DNA from 3 places in the Micromonospora sp. NPDC000121 genome. Region 1 is predicted to be linked to each of the others. Evidence: riboswitches for the same ligand, from Rfam matches in the RefSeq annotation. Region 1 holds a riboswitch; each other region holds the start of a gene.
The links. Region 1 has a riboswitch for cyclic di-AMP ahead of ACFY23_RS03480 (hypothetical protein). Riboswitches for the same ligand answer to the same signal wherever they lie in the genome.

Region 1 (3,548 bases):
GGCGCGGCCGACGGGGCGCTCGGCCGGGCCGACTCCGACGGCGCTCACGCGGCGTCGCCACCGGCCGTCACCGCTGCCGTCGCCTGACCCGTTTCCCGACCGGCCAGTCTGCTCCCCGGCCGGCCCGGCGGTCCCGCCCGGCCACCCGGCGGTCCCGCCCGGCCGGCCCGGTGCGACGGGGACGAGGGGCCACAGACGCCAGACAGGGCCGCCCCGCAGGCGCGGGGCGGCCCTGTCGCATGGCTGCCGTCAGAGCAGCGACACGTGCACGTGGTCGGTGTGGTTCGACGGGCCGCTGTAGGACTTCCAGCCGGTCGCCGGGAACCAGATCTGCCTGTTCCAGATCACGTAGTAGATGCCGAGCCGGTCGGCGTTACGCACCAGGAACGCGGTCAGGTTGTTGCCGTACATGTAGGTGTCGTCGTTGTGCCAGGGGGAGAAGCCGCTCCGCTGCAGCGACCAGTCGCAGGCCCGGCCCTTCGGATGCTCGTACGGCCCGCCGGAGCGGTAACAGCCGACGAAGCGGTTGAAGCCGGCCCGCTTGACCTCCTTGTACATGTGCAGGGTGCGCGCGGTGATGCAGCCGGAGGTGGTGGGGTCGTTCTCGGTGCAGGACAGAGGCTTCCAGTCGCCGTCGGCCGTACGACCCGGTGCTATCCGGGCCACCGGCGAGGTGGCGACCACCTTGCCGTCGGTCAGCCCTCTGCCGCCGACCAGCGCGAGCGCCTTCTCCGCCTCGCGCTTGCCGCGGGCCATCTCGTTGGTCAGCTTCTGCTGCTCGCGGACCTCGGCGTCGAGCGCCAGCTTGGCCTGCTCGGCGCGGGTCTTGACCGCGTTCACCTCGGCGAGTTTCTTGGCGTTGACCAGGTTCAGCTCGTCGAGGGCGGCGGCGCGCCGGACGAACGAGTCGGGGCTGGGGGTGTCCAGCAGCATCGACACCGCGCCGATCCGGCCGGTCCGGTAGGACTGGGTCGCGATCTGACTGACCTGCGGGGCCAACGCGTCCAGCTCGGCCTGCGCCCGGTCGACCTCCAGGGCCAGCTCGAGCTGTCGCTTCTTCGACTTCTCCAGTTTCGACTTGGCCTGGACGTAGCTGCGGTTCCGCGCCTCGATCAGGTCGTCGAGGAGCTTGGGCTCGTCGTCCCCGTGGCCGGAGGGCTGAGGCGGTGGGGTGGGGGCGGCCGCCGCCGGGAGGGGCCCGGCGAAGACGGCCAGGGCGGCGATCACGGCCACCACAGGTGTCAACCAGCGGTGTAGGGGTGCCGTCACAGTTTTCCCTTCCGTCGACCGCCGACCGGGTTAGCTGACGGGTTCGGGGCGGAAGTGGCCCCTACCGCTGTCGCGGATTCACCCCACGTGCCTGGGTCCCCGGCTCGCCTGGCGGCGATTGGGCGGCGGCACCGCAGGCGCCGCTGCGCGCCTTCGGCGGTGACCGGCAGCGAGGTTACCCGAGAGTCCTCCTGGGGATCTACGTCCCTAAGCCGACTAAATGCGTTATTTCGTAGCGGCGGAGGGTGACCAGTGACGCGTTTATCAGGCGGGACGTCCTGATCGGTCACGCTGAGGAGTGTCACCATGCGGTGTCCGTTCTCCCGTCTCGGTCGGGCCATCCGGCGGGGGCGGCGGAGGGGGTGTTCCCGCGCGGGCCGCTGAGGGCCTCCAGCGCCTCGGACCGGTCCGTCGCCGGCCGGGGCGCCGGCGGGGTCGGGGGTGCGCCGCCGTCGGCGGAGTCGCCACCCCGCCGGCCGGCCCCGGTCACCACGGCCGCGAGCCCGGTGGTGAGCGGCACGGCGGCGATCAGGCCCAGGGTGGCGACCGCGCTGCGGACGATCTCCTGGGCCAGGAACTCGCTGGTCAGGATCTGGCTCACCGCCCGCGAGTCGGCGGTCAACAGGAGCAGCACCGGCAACGAGGCCCCGGCGTACGCCAGCACGATGGTGTTCACCGTCGAGGCGATGTGCGCACGGCCGACCCGGGTGGCCGCCCGGTAGAGCTGCATCCGGGACAGCGCGGGGTTGGCGTGGGCCAGCTCGGTGACCGTCGCGGCCTGCGTCACCGTGACGTCGTCGAGCACGCCGAGCGAGCCGATGATGATGCCGGCGAGCAGCAGGCCGTGCAGGTCGACGTCGGCCTGGAACATCGACAGCGTGGTGGCGTCCTCGGTGCCGAAGCCGGTCAGGTGGGTCGCCGCGGTGGCGATCGTGCCGAGCACCCCGGTCAGCACCAGGCTGCCCAGCGTGCCGAGCACGGCGACCGAGGTCTGCGCGGTCACCCCGTGTGTGAGGTAGAGCACCACGAACATGATCAGTGCCGCGCCGACGACCGCGACCAGCAGCGGCGGGCTGCCGGCGCTGATGCCGGGCAGCACGAAGGTCAGCAGGATGGCGAAGCTCGCCCCCAGGCCGGCCAGCGCCGCGAGCCCGCGCCACCGCCCGAACGCGACGATCGCGGCGGCGAACAGCACCACCAGCCAGAGCAGCGGCTTGCCGCGCTGGTGCTCGGCGATGTTGTAGGAGCTCGCCGAGGGGTCCGCGGGATCGGTGAGCTGGACCAGGATGATCTCGTCGCCGACCGCGACCCTCGGCGCCCCCGGCCCGGCCGGCACCGGCGTCTCCACCTGCTGGCCGGCGTCGGGGCCGTCGTCGACCCGTACGGTCACGGTGCCGCAGGGGCCCTCCGCGGCGCCCGGGGTGCCCTCCGGCGCCTCCGGGGTGGGCGGGCACGGTTCGGTCACCACCCGGGTCACCGTGCCGTGCTGGCGGGGCGGATCGGTGCCGGGCGCGGCGTCCGGGGCGTCCCACGGCCAGAGCGCCAGGGCCGCGATCACGGTGGCGACGAACAGGGGCACCACCGTCGCGACGAGGATCCGTCGCACCCTCGGCGGGGCGGACGGTGCGGGACGGCTGTGGTCGGCGCCCATCGAGTGTCTCCCAACGAATCCAGGGCGGGGTACGTGCCGGCGGCCCGGTCGGTTCAGCGTGCCCGGGCAACCGCGGAGGCGGGTCGCCGCCGGGTGGCGGGGTGGTCACGCACCGCGATCGTCCGGCCCGACCGGTGGCGGCCGGTCGGTGTCGCCGCCCGGGCGGGGCGGCGGGGCGGGCGGTGCGAGGTGCGGAGGGCCACCGGCCGAATGGTAGCCATCCCGACATCCGGACGCAGGTCGTGAGGGTCGGTGTCGGCCGGCGGGCCGCCCCGTCCGGCCACCGCCATGCCACTGCCGGGGGCCGTCGGGCATCGCCGGTCGACCGTCCCGTGGTGGCCGGCGCGGCGGTCTCGTCGGGGCGGATCGGCCGTAGGGTGCGCCAGTCGGCCCCGGATGCGCACTACGGTGGTGGTTGTGCGGGCGACGGTGACGGCGGGGTGGTGGGCCCGGCTGCTGCTGCTCGTGGGCACGCTGCTCGGTCTGGCCGCGATGCACACCCTCGGCCACGGCTCGCACGCCGCGGGCCACTCCACCGACGCTTCGCATGCCGCAGGCCGTTCCGCCGAGTTTCCCGCCCGCGGCGTCGCCGTGGCGGGTCCGCACGGCGGCGTGTCGCAGGCGCCGC
Region 2 (3,548 bases), on a different contig from region 1:
GCGTCCCTCTCCGCCGCCACCTGACCGGCCCGGCGCCTCGCGCGGGTCAGCGGTACGGGTCGACCAGCTCCAGGACGGCCTCGGGGGCCTCGACGTGGGCGTTGTGGCCCAGGCCGGGCAGGGTGACGACCGGCACGCCCAGCTCCTTGAGCTGGGCGTCGGTGACCATGGGGTCGTGCTCGCCACGGGCCAGCAGCACCGGCGCGTCCGTCGCCGCCAGCAGGGCCGGCAGGTCCGGCTCCCCCACCCCGAACGCGGCGGGGTCCATCGCCAGCCGCCAGCGGCCGTCGACCTGCCGCAGCCCGGCCTCGACCACGGGGTGGTCCGGCGCGAAGAGCCCGGTCAGGCCGGCCACCCGCAGGTACCGGCGGGCCGCCTCGTCCCGGCTGGCGAACCACGTCACCGGGCGGGCGGCCAACTCCTCGGCCTTCGCCAGCTCGGCCGGGGACCAGACGGCCTTGATGCCGAGCCCGACCACCGCGTCGACCGGCAGCCCGGCGCCGCGGGCGGCCAGCGCCAGCCCGACCACGCCGCCGAGGGAGTGCCCCAGCACGACGAGCCGGTCCCCCGCCGCGAGCCCCGCGGCGATCCGGTCGGCCAGCCCGGCGAACGAGTACGCCGGCAGCGGCGGCGACCAGCCGTGGCCGGCGAGGTCCGGCGCCAGCCACCGCCCCGCCCACCGGCGCTCCAGCAGCGGCGCCCAGGGCAGCCACACGTCCCCGGTCGCGCCCATGCCGTGCAGCAGCAGCAGGACGCGCCGGCCGTCCCGGTCACCCGATTCGTCGACCATAGGCCGCAGTGTGCCACCCGCCGTACGCCCCGGCGAGGGCCGTGACCCGGAGACGACATCGGGCGCCGGCTCCCGGTGGGGGAGCCGACGCCCGACGGGTGTCTTCTCAGGCGGAGTAGCCGCGGGTGGCGGCCCAGTTCGCCAGGTCGATGGTGGACATCCAGTAGGACGCGGTCGCCGGGTTCGCCGAGTCGGCGATCTTCACCAGCCGGCCCTCGTCCTGGTAGCCCACGACGGCGATGTAGTGGCCGCCGGGGAACGAGTGCCAGCCGCCGTCGGTGTCCGTGGCGCTGCCGGCGACGTTGACCACGACGCCCCGCCCGGCCGTGATGGCGGCGACCACGTCGGCCTGGAGCCGGTCCATCTGGGCCGGGGTCGCGGCGCCGCCCGGGATCATCCGGGTCCGGTACGGGTCGCCCTTCACCGTCGCGTTCAGCACCCGGGTGGTGTCCTCGGCGGAGTCGGTGCCCATCTCGTCGGTGCCCAGCGGGCCGGCGAGCTGGTCCTGGCTACGGTCGATGCCGGCGGCGCTGAGGGCGTGCCGGACGGCGGCCGGACCGCAGTTGTAGAAGGTGGTCTGGGCCTGGTAGTCGTAGTCCAGGGACTTCGCCTTCGGCGGCTTCGGCGGCTCCGGCTTGCGGGTCAGGTCCGGGTTCGGGGCGGCGCTGGTGGCGCTGGCCGAGGGGGCGGCGCTGGACGCGGCCGGGGCGCTGGCCGACGGGGTGTCCGCGACGCGGGCGTCGCCGCGCGAGGCGACGGTGCCGTCCCGCATCTCGCTCACGGCCACCGGGGCCTGTGCGGCGGCGGGTGCCTCGTCGGTGCCGGCCAGCAGCGCGCCGGTGCCCGACGCGAGCACGAGCGCCGCGGCCGACGCGGCGGCCACCTGGTACGGACGCTCGGACGTGAGGCGACGGAGCTGTCGCCTGAGGTGGTGCTTCACGGTTTCCTCCACGGGCTCGGGGGGTGAGCGGCCGCCGGTCCGGGCAGGGGGGACCGACCGCGCGGACGGCGTCCGGCGGTGGTGGACCACTCAGGGATGCGCCCGGAAATGCCGGGCGACGGGCGGTGACCGGTGGGTCAGCTCGCGGCGTGCGGCCGGGCTAGCCGGGGCACCGTGGCGCCGTGGAGGCGCCGGAACGACCGGGGGGCGGGTGGGTGCTGCACGAGGATGGAACTCCTTCCGACGCCGCCGACCGGGTTAGCTGACGGATTCGGGCGGGAAGAACGCCCTACCGCGGGCCGTGGCCCGCGGATTCACCCCGATGTTGCACTGGGTCCCCGGCTCGCCTGTGCACGATTAGGCGGGTCGGCGCGGCGTCGCCTCTTGCGATCGGGTACCGCACCGGACGGGCCGACATTACTGGCCCAGCCACGCCCTGCCAACCCGCTCCCACCTGCTTAAACCTTGATCGCGAGACTTTTTTTGCGGGCAGTTTGGCACTGACGTGACTCAATGGGATGACCGTTTCCCGGCGCACCTTTCGTCGATAACCGGACGAGTGGTGGACATCGACGCGGAATCGTCGGCGGGAATCGCCCGGGCCGCGCCGGATGACCGGTTCGGCGGCGCTGTGAGCGGCGTCACCGAAATGCCCGCGGCTCAGCCCGCCCGGGCGGGACGCCAGCGCGCGGCGAGCGTGGGCCGAAGCCCGGCGGGCTCCGGTCGGGCCGCCGGGAGCCGGCCCGGCCGGAGCCGGACCGCCGCGGCGTACGCCTCGGCGGCCAGGGCCCGCGCCGCCTCGGCGGCCAGGTCGGCGTCCCGCCACGCCGACCGTTCCCGCTCGGCGGCGGCCCGGTGGTCGGCCCGCCTCGCGTCGCGTACCGCCCGGGCCAGCGCGATCTCCTGCTCGACCGGGTGCCGGCGGGGATCCCAGCCCGCCCGGTGGCCGAACACCTCGCGGAGTTGGCGGGCGGAGAGATCACCGCGCCAGTGGGCCGCCACCGCCGCCTGGTGCAGCCAGCGCTCGCGGGCGGCGTACTCGGCGGGCGTGCGCGGGGTGCGCGGGGCGGGCAGGGCGGCGGCCCAGGTGAAGCGGCGGGCGGCGGTCTCCGCCTCGTCGTACGCCCGCCAGGCCCGGTCGGCCTCCTCCTGCGCGGCGAGCCAGTCGGCCCGCCGCCGCCGGGCGGTCCGGGCGGCCCGGTCCGCCGCGACGGCCACCTCCTCGGCGTAGCGGCGCAGGTCGGCCGCCTCCGCCGCCGGGTCGACCGCGGGCGGGGCGGCCGGCTCGTCGGCGGGCGCGACCCGCTCGGGACGGGCGACCAGCACGGCGAGCACGGTCAGGGCCAGCAGGAGCAGGGCGGACCAGATGGCGGCGGCCCGCGGCACCTCGATCAGGAACTGGTAGACGACGGTCTCCATGGTCGGCACCTCACGGGGAAGCGAGTGCGGCAGCGGGGCGCACGCGGCGCCCGGGTGGCGGGGCGCGGCAGCGCCACGTCCCGCCGGCGGACGGGTGCGTGTGGTGGACGGCGAAGGAAGGGCGCATCGCGCGACGCCGGTAGCGGTAGGGACCCTGCCTGACGCGTGCAGCGGGCGCGGTCGCGGGGCGCGGGCCCCGCGGGTGGCGGATCAGCCGCGCGGCGGGCCCCGGGGGCCGGCGGCGCCCGGGGTGCGCCCGGCCGGCGCGGGGGCCGGGCCGGGGGCGACGGCCCCGGCCGGGTCGGCCGGAGCGGCGGGGTGGCCGGGACCGGTGGCCGCCCGGTCGACGGCGCCGGCAGCCCGGTCGACGGCGCCGGCAGCCCGGTCGACGGGAGGCCG
Region 3 (3,548 bases), on a different contig from region 1:
GACTACCGGGAGTATGCGCACGTGGTGGTCGACGAGTCGCAGGACGTCTCGCCGATGCAGTGGCGCATGATCGGCCGGCGCGGGCGGCTGGCCTCGTGGACGGTGGTGGGCGACCCGGCGCAGACGGCATGGACCGGCGACCCGGAGGAGCTGGCCCGGGCCCGGGACCAGGCGCTGGGCCGGCGCAAGCGGCACCACTTCACCCTGACCACGAACTACCGCAACTCGGCGGAGATCTTCGCGGTGGCGGCGGCCGAGATCCGCCGGCTGCACCCGGATCTCCCGCTGCCCAGGGCGGTGCGTTCCACCGGCGTCGACCCGGTCGAGCTGCTGGTGTCGCCGGCGGAGCTGGAGACCACCGTGGTGGCGGCGGCCACGGCGCTGCTGGCCGAGGTCGAGGGCACCGTGGGCGTGATCACCCCGGTGCCCCGCCGGGACGAGGTGGCCGGGTGGCTGGGCGGGCTGGGCGCGCCGCGCCTGCAGGTGGTGACCAGCCTGGAGGCCAAGGGCATGGAGTACGACGGCGTGGTCCTGGTGGCCCCGGGCGAGATCCGAGCCGACCCGGGTTCGGGCGTACGGACGCTCTACGTCGCGCTGTCGCGGGCCACCCAGCGGTTGACCACCGTCGACCCGACCGGCTGACCCGTACCGGCCGCCGCCGGATTCACTTGCACATATTGCGATGTGAGCATAGATTGAACCGGGTCCGGACGGGTGACGGAGGGTGGGCGCGTGGGCGCAGGTCATGACCACCACCACGGGTCGGTCGCGAACGCCGCGCACCGCCACCGGGGCCGCCTCTGGGCGGCGTTCGCGCTGCTCGGCGCCCTGATGGTGGTGGAGGCGGTGGCCGCCTTCCGCACTGGTTCGCTGGCCCTGCTGAGCGACGCCGGGCACATGTTCACCGACGTGCTCGGCATCGGCATGGCGCTCGCGGCGATCACCGCGACCCGGCGCGCCGGCGCGGACCCGCAGCGCACCTTCGGCCTCTACCGGCTGGAGGTGCTGGCCGCCCTGGCCAACGCCGTCCTGCTCTCCGGCGTCGCGGTCTACGTGGTCGTCGAGGCCGTACGCCGGTTCGGCGACCCGCCGGAGGTGCTCGCCGGACCGATGCTCGCGGTCGCCGTGCTCGGCCTGCTCGCCAACGTGGCCGCCTTCGCCCTGCTGCGCTCCGGGGCGAAGGAGAGCATCAACCTTCAGGGCGCGTACCTGGAGGTGCTCGGCGACCTGCTGGGCTCACTCGGCGTGATCGGCGCGGCCCTGCTGATCGCCATCACCGACTGGTGGTGGGCCGACCCGCTGGTCGCGGTGGCGATCGGGCTGTTCATCCTGCCCCGCACCTGGCGGCTCGGGCGCGCCGCGCTGCGCATCCTGGTGCAGGCCGCGCCGGAGCACCTCGAGGTCACCAAGGTGCACGACCGACTGGCGGCCGTGCCCGGCGTCGCCGAGGTGCACGACCTGCACGTCTGGACGCTGACGTCCGGGATGGAGGTGGCCTCGGCGCACCTGACCATGGAGCCGGGCGCGGAAATCGGCGCGGTGCTCACCGCGGCCCGGACGGCTCTGCACGAGGACTTCCAGATCGAGCACGCGACGTTGCAGATCGAGCCGGGGGCGGCGCCCGGGGCCTGCGGGTCGATTGAGTGGTAATGAGCACAACCTTAAATCTGGGAGAGTATTGTTGCCTTATGCCGGATTTGACGGTAAGCGGGCAGACACCCTCAGTCACCTGCGCTGCACCAGTCACACCGGCACCGGTAGGCTCGGTTCCGGCCTCCGCCAGGCGGCACCCACCGGTGCCGGCGGTGGCCGCCGCCTAATCGCCCAGCGGGGCGAACCGGGGAACCATGTTCGTGGGGTGCATCCGCGTCAGCGGTAGGGATCTTCCGTCCCGAACCCGTCAGCTAACCCGGTCGGCGGCTGACGGAAGGACACGTGTATGCCAGTGATGGCACCTGTACGACGACGCGCCGCCCGGTTGGCGGCCCTGATCGCCGCGACGCTCGCCCTCGGCGCCGCGGTCGCCCCCGTCACCACCGCCCCCGCGGCGGCCGCCTCCCGGACCGGCCTGCTCGCCGCGGCCCCCGGTCAGGACGAGGAGGGCGGCACGCCCGCCCTGCGGGCCCAACTCGAGGCCGCCAGCAAGGGCTACCTGGACGCCAAGCGGGCGCTGGACACGTCGGTCAAGCGGCAGCAGCAGCTCGCCGCGCAGCTCAAGACGACCGAGGGCGAGCTGACCGAGCGGAGCGACAAGGTCGGCGAGATCGCCGGAGTGGCCTACCGGACCGGCCGGCTGGGCGTCGCGTCCGCCCTGCTCAACAGCAGCTCGCCGGACGGCTTCATGGACCGGGCCGCCGCCCTCGACGCGGTGGCCGCCAACGAGGACCGGGCGCTCCGCGAGCTCCAGGAGACCCGCGACCAGGCCGCCCGCACCAAGCTCGCCCTGGACGGCGAGATCCGGGAGCAGCGCAAGCAGGTCACGCTGATGGCCAAGCGCAAGGACCAGGCGGAGCGGGCGCTGACGGTGGCCAACCGGTCGCAGTCGAGCAGCGGGCCGGGCGGCAGCTCCACCGCGACGGCGAAGCCGGCCCCGCGTAACCCCGACGGGTCCTGGCCCTCCGAGTCGTGCAGCGTCAACGACCCCACCCCGGCCGACGGCTGCATCACCCCGCGCACCCTGCACGCGCTCAACCAGGCCAAGGCGGCCGGCTTCACCCGCTACGTCTCCTGCTACCGCCCCGGCGGCTCGGGCGAGCACCCGAAGGGCCGGGCCTGCGACTTCGCGGCGCAGAAGAGCGGGTTCGGCGGCGACGCCACCGGCGGCGACAGGACGTACGGCAACAACCTGGCGGCGTACTTCGTCAGGAACGCCGACCGGCTCGCCGTGCTCTACGTGATCTGGTACAGGCAGATCTGGCTGCCCAGCAGCGGATGGAAGTCGTACAGCGGCGCCAACGGCGACCCGTCCAGCGACCACACCAACCACGTACACCTGTCGGTCTACTGACGCCCCGGCCCCGGTGACCCGCCCCTCGCGGGTCACCGGGGCCGACCGTCTTACCGCGCCCACGCCTCCCCGGGACAGGTCACCTGACGGCCCCTGGCAACCCCGTACGGCCGCCGACGGCCGGGTACGCCGCCGGGTTCGCCGAAGCCCGGCTCAGGCGGGCGGCGACCCCGGCGGGCACCCGTCCAGGGCCGCGCCGAGCCGGGCGGCCAGGCCCAGGTGGGCGGCGCGCGCCTGGCGGAAGGCGTAGCCGAAGAGCGGAGCCGGCGCGGCGAGGGTGATCTCGACGTCGATCCGGACCACGCCGTCCGGCTCGGCCCGCAGCCGCGTCCGGTTGCGTACCGTGGTGGCCGGCCACTGCCGCGCCACGGTGAGGATCTCGTCCGGCCCGTCGACCAGGACGTCGGCCCGGTAGGTGACCGGCACGCGCAGCGGTCCGGCGGCCAGCCGGTCGGTGATGAGGTAGCTGGCCCGCGCGCCGCGACGGGGCGGCACCCGGCGGACCCGGACGATCAGCGGGTGCAGGTCCTCCTGCCGGGCC

Region 2: linked by a shared signal. The riboswitch ahead of ACFY23_RS20950 (C39 family peptidase) and the one ahead of ACFY23_RS03480 (hypothetical protein) in region 1 are both predicted to bind cyclic di-AMP.
Region 3: linked by a shared signal. The riboswitch ahead of ACFY23_RS06955 (hypothetical protein) and the one ahead of ACFY23_RS03480 (hypothetical protein) in region 1 are both predicted to bind cyclic di-AMP.

What each region holds. Positions count from the first base shown of each region.
Region 1 is NZ_JBIAZP010000001.1:717,020-720,567, forward strand. Features, by position in the region: gene ACFY23_RS03475 (carbonic anhydrase) at 1-87, shown strand, start outside; gene ACFY23_RS03480 (hypothetical protein) at 250-1,269, opposite strand; cyclic di-AMP (ydaO/yuaA leader) riboswitch at 1,273-1,404, opposite strand; gene ACFY23_RS03485 (YibE/F family protein) at 1,571-2,920, opposite strand; gene ACFY23_RS03490 (hypothetical protein) at 3,338-3,548, shown strand, end outside.
Region 2 is NZ_JBIAZP010000007.1:150,887-154,434, reverse strand. Features, by position in the region: gene ACFY23_RS20960 (CDP-glycerol glycerophosphotransferase family protein) at 1-24, shown strand, start outside; gene ACFY23_RS20955 (alpha/beta fold hydrolase) at 47-790, opposite strand; gene ACFY23_RS20950 (C39 family peptidase) at 897-1,742, opposite strand; cyclic di-AMP (ydaO/yuaA leader) riboswitch at 1,963-2,104, opposite strand; gene ACFY23_RS20945 (hypothetical protein) at 2,391-3,149, opposite strand; gene ACFY23_RS20940 (hypothetical protein) at 3,360-3,548, opposite strand, start outside.
Region 3 is NZ_JBIAZP010000002.1:200,739-204,286, reverse strand. Features, by position in the region: gene ACFY23_RS06965 (AAA family ATPase) at 1-642, shown strand, start outside; gene ACFY23_RS06960 (cation diffusion facilitator family transporter) at 733-1,650, shown strand; cyclic di-AMP (ydaO/yuaA leader) riboswitch at 1,804-1,935, shown strand; gene ACFY23_RS06955 (hypothetical protein) at 1,949-3,007, shown strand; gene ACFY23_RS06950 (SRPBCC family protein) at 3,161-3,548, opposite strand, start outside.